Regions from separate parts of the Glaciimonas sp. OK215 genome, predicted to be linked through region 1. Evidence: predicted binding sites of a transcription regulator. Region 1 holds the regulator's gene; each other region holds the start of a gene.
The links. Region 1 encodes FNR, which switches genes on or off when oxygen is low (the NO sensors DNR and NnrR bind a similar motif). Its sites were predicted from a motif close to TTGATNNNNATCAA; they were not measured.
Positions count from the first base shown of each region.

Region 2: the regulator FNR is predicted to act here: its motif matches at 1,274-1,287, upstream of AC3CHX_RS07510 (fatty acid desaturase).
Region 3: the regulator FNR is predicted to act here: its motif matches at 1,620-1,633, upstream of AC3CHX_RS10945 (cytochrome C).

Region 1 is NZ_CM173544.1:2,604,313-2,607,589, forward strand. Features, by position in the region: gene AC3CHX_RS11745 (universal stress protein) at 1-583, opposite strand, end outside; gene AC3CHX_RS11750 (universal stress protein) at 645-1,088, opposite strand; gene fnr (fumarate/nitrate reduction transcriptional regulator Fnr) at 1,282-2,046, shown strand; gene AC3CHX_RS11760 (hypothetical protein) at 2,057-2,281, opposite strand; gene AC3CHX_RS11765 (FixH family protein) at 2,310-2,849, opposite strand; gene ccoG (cytochrome c oxidase accessory protein CcoG) at 2,867-3,277, opposite strand, start outside.
Region 2 is NZ_CM173544.1:1,668,417-1,671,693, forward strand. Features, by position in the region: gene AC3CHX_RS07505 (sigma-54-dependent Fis family transcriptional regulator) at 1-1,107, shown strand, start outside; gene AC3CHX_RS07510 (fatty acid desaturase) at 1,392-2,477, shown strand; gene AC3CHX_RS07515 (amino acid ABC transporter ATP-binding protein) at 2,552-3,277, opposite strand, start outside; gene AC3CHX_RS07520 (amino acid ABC transporter permease) at 3,261-3,277, opposite strand, start outside.
Region 3 is NZ_CM173544.1:2,434,337-2,437,613, forward strand. Features, by position in the region: gene AC3CHX_RS10935 (hypothetical protein) at 445-924, shown strand; gene AC3CHX_RS10940 (hemerythrin domain-containing protein) at 944-1,540, shown strand; gene AC3CHX_RS10945 (cytochrome C) at 1,703-3,037, shown strand; gene AC3CHX_RS10950 (c-type cytochrome) at 3,038-3,277, shown strand, end outside.

The DNA of each region.
Region 1 (3,277 bases):
TGACGATGGCGAGTTGAACCTGGTTCGCCTGTTTTAGCAATGGCATGGCACTCCTGACTGCGCGCGAAGCCGCCATGCTCCCATTCCATGCAATCAGCACCCGCCCGCCAATGCAGGAGACCGGCCCGGCAGAAGGGACAATCAAGACCGGGCATTCGGCGTTAAGTGTCACGTATTCCGGAAAATCGACCTTCGCAGTCAGGGATTGATCGTCGGTGTCGCTCTGGCCGAGAACGATCAGATCGACATACAGGCCCAGCATGCTGATGGCAGCCGCGGCCTCGTCATCGATCAGCCGCTTTTCATAAGAAGTCACGCCGATTGCGCGCACCAGCGTGTCAAATTTCTCGAGCGCGGCGTGCGCACGCTGCCGCAGCGTGTCCAGATAGTCGGCTTTATAGGACGCCAGATTGCTGCCGTCCCGGCCGGAAAGTAGCGGCCGGTGCAGTGATCGGGATAGCCCTGTGACAGCAACGCCGATGAGGTGGGCATTTTCATGTAACGCCATTTTTGCGGCGACTTCAATCCGCAAGTCAAGATGCGCCGACTTGTCGACATGCACCAGAATGATTTTGTAGGACATCTGAACGCTCCTGCTTTGGTCGAGCCTAATGATCGCGCTTGAATCGATGCATCACCAGCGGTCAGGCCGATGCCTTGTACACGATCACAGGAATGCGGGAATAAGCCAGGACCTTCTGTGTCTCGCTGCCCAACAGCAATTTACTCACGCCCTTTCTGCCATGCGACGCCATGAAAATCACATCGCAGTGGTGCTGCTCGGCGGTCTTGACGATTTCCTGAGCGCACCAGCCCTTTGGACAATAGACTTCGCACGCCACGTCGGCTTGCTTCGCCAGATCCGCGATTTTTTGCACATTTTCTTCCGCTTGCTGCTCGACCGCATCTGTCAGCAAACGCAGATCTTCAGCGCCGCCCATCGTCGAGACCGGGAAATAGGAATAGATTTCGGCAACCGACAAGCCGATGATCTTGCTGCCGTTGCTCTTGGCAAATTCGACTGCCGCCTGAACAGTCTTGTCCGACAGATCGGAGCCGTCGGTCGCCAACAATATGGTCTTGAACATGATGTCCTCAGGTGCGGGAAAAGAATCCGATGAGAAGATCCTATGCCTGTTCTCCTCAGGACTTTTTGACATGGATCAAATGGCACGCAATGCGTGGGCAGCGGCGTTGCGCTGCGTTTGTATGTATTCCGCATTTAGAGTACATTCGCCTTAGCCATCACTACAATGTTGAATAATCACAACAATTACCACTATGAGCCAGCCGCTTTCCTATACCGCGTCGCCAGCCTTGAATGTCGGTGCATTAAAGGCAAGTTGCGCCAATTGCAGCTTGCACCACTTATGCCTTCCCATGGGGCTGGACGATGCGGACATCAACCGGCTCGACCAGGTTGTCGGACGCCGCCGTCGCATCTTGCGAGACGAGGGCCTGTACCGAATGGATGACCCGTTCACAAATCTGTATGCCATCCGGTTTGGGCATTTCAAGACTTATCAGATCAATCCTAGCGGCGAGCAACAGGTCACCGGTTTCCAGATGGCTGGCGAATTGCTGGGCATGGATGCGATCAGCGGCGACCGGCACCAATGCGACGCGGTTGCGCTGGAGGATAGCGAGGTCTGTGAGATTCCGTTCTCGCGCCTGGAAGAGCTGTTCGGCCACATCCCGATGCTGCTGCGTCATTTTCACAGAATCATGAGCCAGGAAATCACGCGCGAGCAGAATGTGATGCTACTACTGGGAAATATGCGCGCGGAACAGCGCTTTGCGGCTTTTCTGGTGAATCTGTCATCGCGCTATGCGGCGCGCGGTTATTCGTCCACCAGTTTCCAGTTGCGGATGTCGCGCGAGGACATCGGCAATTATCTGGGACTGACCATCGAGAGCATTAGCCGGTTGCTGTCCCGGTTCAAGAAGCAGGGCTGGCTCAAAGTCGATAAGCGTGAGCTGCAACTGCTCGATCCGGCGATGTTAAGAGCGCTGGCGGCCGGCACGGAAAACTGCAGCCCGATGTAACGCTTCCACTTCAGAACGGCGGGCCGCGCTCGTCCGGCACGCTGAACAGGTAATGCGTCAGCATGCTCGCCAGCGAACAAAAACTCCAGAAGAAGAAAAAGCCGATCGTGTAGCCGGCTATCGGCGGCAGAGCATGTTGGCCGCCGAGACGTAACAAATCCGCCGGATCGAAGAGCGAAAAAAAACAGCCTTCTGCGACCATCGCCACCAGAAAAGACGGCCAAAGTATATTCATCACGTATCGCAACATGGTCTCCCCTCTTTCATTCGGCGGGCGGTAAATCGGCCTTGAGGGCGATCATCTGCTGCTGCGGCCAGTTCCAGGAGCCGCTCAAACGCCAGTCGCGCCGTTCCCCCTCAACCAAGATCTCCCAGCGGGCCCTTTCCAGCATCGGTAATCCGACGCTGAAATCGCCGTGCGGATTGGGTTGTGCTGCGAGCTGGAGGTCCTTTTCCGGCTGGGTCGGATGCGCCAGATGGAGCAGGATTTTCCTGGCAATGGGCGTACCGAAGCTCCGCAGCGTGCCGTTCAGCTTCCCGCTGGCAGCGTCGTAACGAGCATTCAACGACAATCCCATACCGGTCGCCACACGATCGCGCTGCAAATCCTGATTGATGGCCAGTCCCTGCTTGTAATAGTCGCCCACTACCAGCGCGTCCTGTCGCGAAAATGCCAGCCAGCCGGTATACGTGGCCGCCACGACGACCACGGCCGGGCCCAGCATCAGAAGCCATGGCCACGCCTGGGTGTACCAAGGCCGCGCAGTGTGTAGTCGATCGATTAACGGGGAAGCGGTATGCATGATTTTCTCCTTGGGACCTATTTCGGCACGAAAAATACGGCATTCTCTTGCACCTGCAGGCGCGCATCATCCAGCGCCTTCAGTTCGAACACGATTTTGTTTGAGCCGGGTTTGCCGTTGCTGTGATCGACCCGCACACGCACCGGCACCGCGCGCGAGCTGGCGCCCTCCAGTTCCACTTCATCCGGCGTGGCCAGCGCAATCGACTTGAGCCCCGAGACGGCAATCTTGTAACGGTGCGAGGTTTCCGCCGTGTTCATGATCTGCAGCCGGTACACGTTCTCGATCATGCCGTCTTCCACTTCCCGCCCCATTGCACCGCGGTCGCGAATGACATCGAGCTTGAGCGGGGTACGCATGATCAGCGTGCCAAAGAAGGCCGTTACGATCAGCAGCAGTATGCCGCTATAGATCATCACCCGCGGACG
Region 2 (3,277 bases), 940 kb from region 1:
ATCGATGCAGGGGAGCGGATCGGAACGCTGTTGACGATTCCAGGGTTGCCGCAGGCTGGCATCTCTTTGCACCTTGGCCGAAAGGAAAGGACTGCGCAAGCCGTGATGACTACGGACACCCGGGGTTTCGCAGGTATCGTGGGCGGTAGCGAGGTCCTGGCGCAGGCGGTGAACAAGGCAAAGCTGCTTGCCAAAACCAATGTGCCGGTACTATTGCTCGGCGAAACAGGGGTAGGCAAGGAAAACTTTGCGCAAGGGATCCACCGCTCCGGGCCGATCGGGGAGCGGCCATTTGTCGCGCTCAACTGCGGCGGGCTTTCCAAGGATCTGTTGGCAAGCGAGCTCTTTGGCCATTGCGAGGGTGCCTTCACTGGATCGCGGCGCGGCGGCATGGTCGGCAAGGTCGAGGCGGCGAACGGCGGCACGCTGTTTCTCGACGAGATCGGCGAAATGCCGCTGGAGTTGCAACCGCACTTCTTGCGGGTCCTGGAAGAAGGGGAAATTTATCGCATCGGCGAAACGACGCCCCGGAAAATCTGCTTCAAGCTGATCGCCGCTACCAACCGGGATCTGCGGGAGGAGGTTGCCGAGGGCCGGTTCCGCATGGACCTCTTTTACCGGGTATCGGTGACCAGCATCCGGATTCCGCCGCTGCGCGAACGTAGCGAGGATATCCGGCCGCTGGTGGAGCATTTTCTGCGCAAGTTTGCCGAACAGTACGGCGCGGCCCCCAAGCAGATCAGGCCGGAAGTCATCGCTGCGCTGGAAAGCCATGCCTGGCCGGGGAACGTGCGCGAACTGCGCAACGTGGTCGAAAGCATGTTTTTGATGGCCGGTGGGGAATCGTTGGGGTTGGAGGAGCTGCCGCCTGAAATCGGATTGCCGCTGGTTTCCGGCAGCGGGAAATTGAATATGCGAACTCCCGCAACCATGGGAAACCTGGAAGACGCGGAACTGGCGTTCATCCGCGAGACGCTCGAAGCGGACCGCGGCAATCTTACCTTGGTGGCCAAGCATCTTGGCATTGCAAAGAGCACTCTGTACATCAAGCTCAAAAAATATGGGCTGGATCAAGTGTTAAACGGCGTCAGAGGTGCAGGTCGATAGGGATACGCTGTCCTGACTTTTCTGAATGCAACGTGGCCCTTTCAAATGCCGCCATCTGCCTTGAAAGCCCAGCTGCAAAAAGGTTTGCAGCGCATTTTTCGTTCCGGGTCGGGCGCCGGCGAGGGCAGTTAGCCGACCCGTTGCGGGTTTGAATTCCAGCGTTTTCTTGATCGACATCAATATTCCCCTGTCAGAACCGTTTTAATATCTGCCGGCCTAGCCGTTGCCTTTGCCGGCATCGCGCACCACCCGCCATGGGCTGTTTCTTTATTAAAGGTTCTTTCATGCAACTACTTCTGCCGGATCCGGTGCCGCCGCAGGCGCCGATGCCGCACCGTAAAGTCATTCGTTCCTGGTTGCTGCCGATAGTTCGGCGCAGCACCGCTCGCGCGCTCTTGCTGGTGACGCTCGATCTGGCTTTGTTTGGCTTGGCGCTGGCGGCTACGGTCTGGTTTCAGAATGTGCTGGTCAAATTGCTGTTCGGCCTGTTGGCCGGCTTCGTCATCGGCCGCTTGTTTATTCTCGGCCACGATGCCTGCCATCAAAACTTTACGCCGCATCGACAGTTGAATCGCTGGCTCGGCCGTCTGGTGTTCTTGCCTTCCCTGACACCGTATAGTTTGTGGGATGTCGGCCATAACGTGGTGCATCACGGGTATACCAATTTGAAGGGCTTCGACTTTGTCTGGCATCCGCGCTCGCTGGAAGAGTTTCAAGCTTTGCCGCGCTGGCGCCAGTGGCTGGAGCGCGTCTATCGCAGCGGCTGGGCGCCGTGGCTGTATTACCTGATCGAAATGTGGGGGCTGCGCATGGTCTTCCCCAGCGGTAGCCGGATGCCGACCCGCCGCCGGGTGTTTTTCTGGGATTGTTTACTGGTTTCAGTAGCGGCAGTTATCTGGGTCGCGGCGCTGGCGGTAGCGGCCGGCGCTACCGCTCAATCGCTGTGGCTGACGCTGCTGGCCGGCTTTGTGTTGCCGTTTCTATTCTGGAACGCGATGATTGGTTTTGTCGTCTATGTGCATCACACCCATGTCGGCATCGCCTGGTATCAGGACAAGCAGGTCTGGGCCGCAGCCCAGCCGTTTGTGTCGACCACGGTGCATCTGACGTTTCGCTATCGGATCGGGACGCTGTTGCATCACATCATGGAACATACTGCGCATCACGTCGATATGAGTATTCCGCTATATCGGCTGAAGCAGGCGCAGCAGGTGCTGGAAACCATGCTGCCGGGACGCATCGTGATCCAGCGCTTTTCCTGGCGCTGGTATTTCGACACGGCACGACGCTGCAAGCTGTACGATTTCAAGCGTCGTTGGTGGACTGATTTTGACGGGAAACCGACCAGCGAGCCGGTACTTGTGGTGTGACCGATTGAACGCGCTGCCGGCAAACTGCAAAATGTCGGCATGCAGCGGGCATCAGTTCTGCTTACCGGAGAGACTCAAGTTGAGGCACCTAGAAATTGTTGTAGTTCCAAGGTCTTGGGATGCGCAAAAATTTCCTCCGGCGGGCCAATTTCCTGCACTTTTCCCTGGTGCATAAACACCACGCGATCACAGACTTCACGGGCGAACCGCATTTCATGGGTCACCATCAGCAGCGTCATGCCTTCTTCCGCCAGGCCGCGCACTACGCTCAGTACCTCGTTCACCAGTTCCGGGTCTAGTGCGGAGGTAATTTCATCGCACAACAGCGCGTGCGGCTGCATCGTCAGCGCGCGAGCAATCGCTACCCGCTGTTGCTGACCGCCGGATAACTGATCCGGGTAAGCGTCAAATTTTTCGGACAGACCGACGCGCGCCAGGTTTTCCTGTGCCGACTTGCGGGCTGCGCTCTCTGTTGCGCCCTTGACGATCATCGGCGACAGCATCACGTTGCGGCCGACGGTCAGATGCGGGAACAGGTTGAATTGCTGGAAGATCATGCCGACCTTCAAGCGGAGTGCACGCAATTCGGTCTCCGATTTGCCCAGATGGGTGCCGGCGATGCTGATGTTGCCTTCATCGATGCTTTCAAGGCCGTTGATACAGCGCAGCAAGGTGCTCTTGCCGGAGCCGCTCTTGCCGATGATGGCAATGACTTCACCCGGTTCGACATCCAGCCGGATACCGTTCAGGACCTGATTGTCGCCGAAGCTTTTTTTAACGTTATCAATGGCGATGAGTGG
Region 3 (3,277 bases), 170 kb from region 1:
GTCTGCGCCATACTCACGCCGTATAGCGATCCAGCCAGGCAGAATATCAATGGAGATACGTATCGGATCACGCTATTGTTCTCCCACGCATATCTGATTGGATGACTAATCCCGCAATCTGCATCCCAACCGGGATTGCAAGTGGCTACCATCTGACTACTTCGATGCAATGTACGCCAGACCGGTGAAAAATTCCAAAGAAATTTGGAATATGGATCAAATGCGACGTATCACTTTTCTTTGGCCTTAAGTCAACGCTATTCATGGTTTGATTTTTTGGGCAAATTTTTGATGTGCATCAAACGGGCCTGCTGACCGGGCTACTACTTCTAGCTACACTTAATCTAGTGGTGCTTAGCAGCCGATGCGTTACGACCGGTAGGTCAGAAGGTCAAAATACGTCCGGCCATCTGATCGTCGATTATAGACACACCGGAGAACGCAATGTTTGCATCCCTTCCGACCCAAGTGGCGGCCGCGATCAATTCGCAGTTGGCATCGCAACAGGAACTATGGGTTTCGCTGAACAATAAAATGCTTGAAAGCGTCGAGAAGTTTGTCAATCTGAACATGATTGCGTCTGCAGCGAGTCAGCAATTGCTGACCGCTGAAAATGCCCCAGGGTCCTGTTGGGTCAGCGCCAGCCATGTTGGACCGCTGTCGTATGGCTATCAAGTTGCGGACGTCGCTTGGTGTTTGTACGCCGAGCTTGCAAAATTGGCGCGAGCACGCGTCGACCAGACTAATCGAAAGATGGCGGAATTGTTTGAGGATAGGGCAAAAAATGCGCTCGGCGGCGCCGGCAGGATGGGTTCCATCGCCATGCCGATTCCTGGCAAGTCTTCGTCAGAGTCACCTGAGACAATTTCCCGGGAAAAAAATCCGATGCTGAATCCGCACAGGCAGTATCGACAGCCGAATTAAGAAATTAGAGGAGCTGATCATGCAATCGCCACGGCAGCGTAATGCGGTACGTATTATCCTGGACGAACACGAGCAGTTGTCGGCAGTGACTCGCGGCATGCTGCATTTCGTGCGTCTTATCGATAAAGGCGAGCAGGCGCCAGGGCTGATGGTGTTTCGCGCGATGCTCTACTACATACGGGAGTATCCAGAGCAGGTGCATCATCCAAAAGAAGACCAGTACCTGTTTGCGCGGTTGCGAGACCGGACCCACGAACTTGATGAGACGCTCGTCGAGCTGGAGTTCCAGCACGGGCAAGGTGAGGCGCTGGTGCGGGAATTGGAGCATGCACTGACCCGCTATGAGCTGCAGGGGAGTGCTGCATTTCCGGCATTTCGTGACCTGGTGGAGCGGTATGCCAAGTTTTATTTCAGACACATGCATTTGGAAGAGGAGGTGATTCTGCCTGCCGCCAAGCGTTTGTTGACGCCAGAGGACTGGGCCGTGGTTGACGCCGCGTTCGCTGGCAATCTCGACCCGTTTGTCGGGGCCGACCTGAAAGTGGACCTCGAAAAGCTGTTTTTGCTGATTGTTAATATTATTCCTGCACCGGACGGCGAGGAGGCTCCGATCTAAATTAAATATGCATGCACATGCTGTTCGTGTGCGATCGGAACGTTGTGACGGCGCAACGACGTTGACAAGCGTCGCACGCTTGCTTATTGTCAATTTATCCGAGCCCGATTCGGAACCTTTCAATAATAATTTCAATAATGATGAGAAGGGAACTACCTCGACATGGACTCGTTCATAACGCGATACCTGGGCACCAGATATTTCTATCTGTTAGCCGTCATCTTCCTAACGCAAATCTTGTTGAACTCACCGGTAGCCCATGCGCTGCCGGTGTTCGCGCGACAAACCGGACAAAATTGCATGGCCTGTCACGCCGGCGGGCAATTTCCGGAGCTGACTGCCTATGGGCGATTGTTCAAGCTGACCGGTTACACCATCGGTACGCGCACCGTTCCGCTGTCGGTAATGGGGGTCGCCAGTTTCACCAAGAGTTCGAATCCGGACAGCGACGTGGCGTTCGCCAAAGATGCGGTCGCCTTGTTCCAGACCGGCAGCGTCTTCGTCGCTGGCAAGATTACCGACAATGTCGGCGTGTTCGCACAAGCGACCTTCAATAACTACGACCATCAAAATCCGGACTCGGGTAAATGGCAAAGCAAGTGGGTGTCCGACAATTTCGATTTGCGCTACGCGGATCGATTCATCGATCTGAACCGGGACCTGATCGTCGGCCTGACCTTGACCAACAATCCTTCCATCTCCGACCCCTGGAATACCGCACCGGCGTGGATTCAATATGTCCCGACGGGCTTTGGAGTCACCGGACCCGACGCCACGCCGATCATCAGCCAGCTCGGCGCGCAGGTCGCCGGCGTGGGTGCCTATGCCTTCTGGAACCAGACCTTGTATGCCGAGCTGGCTGCGTATCAGACCGCCAACGGCGCCTGGTCGTTCTTGAGCCAGGGCACGTCGGATCAGGACCAGACCAAGCTCAGGGGCACCAATCCCTATTTACGGCTGGCGCTCAGTCACGACTGGGGGCCGCATAGTGCAATGGTGGGGATGTTCGCCATGAATGCCGACATCTACCCCGACAACCAGAATCCGACCGGTCCGACCACGCGCTTTCGCGACCGCGGGGTGGATGCGCAGTATCAATATCTGCTGGATCCGCATACCGTCACGGCACAGTTCAGCTATATCCGGGAAACCATCGCCAATGGCGACGTGACCGGCATTGCGGCCAATGGGTCGAATACCCTCAATCAGCTAAGGCTGAAAGCCAGCTATGTTTACCGGGCGAAATACGGCACCAGCCTGAGCTACTTCAGGACGACCGGAACGTCGGATGCGACCTTGTACCCGGATGTGGCCGCCAATCCCGGCACCCGCGGCTGGGTGCCCGAAGTGTTCTGGCTGCCGGTGCAATACGTCCGGGTTGGCGCGCAATACTTTGCCTACACCCAGTTCCACGGGGCCACCAGCAACTACGATGGGGCTGGCCGCAATGCGAAAGATAACAACACACTCTTTCTCTATGTGTGGGGAGCCTACTAAATGCATAGCTATGATGATCATCATCCCGTACCACGCATGGCCAAGACAACACGATTCGGGAAACTCAAGCGGAAAGGTGCTTATTTACCCCTTGGCGTGCTCGTCGTTGCCATGGTTGCCGGTTGTTCTTTGCCGGAACGGTCGCGTTCCCTGGACGATCCGAATGTCGCAGCCAAGACACTTGCGTTGCAAGTCTGTTCGAATTGCCATGGCGTTCAGGGCGTGTCCGTGTCTCCCAAC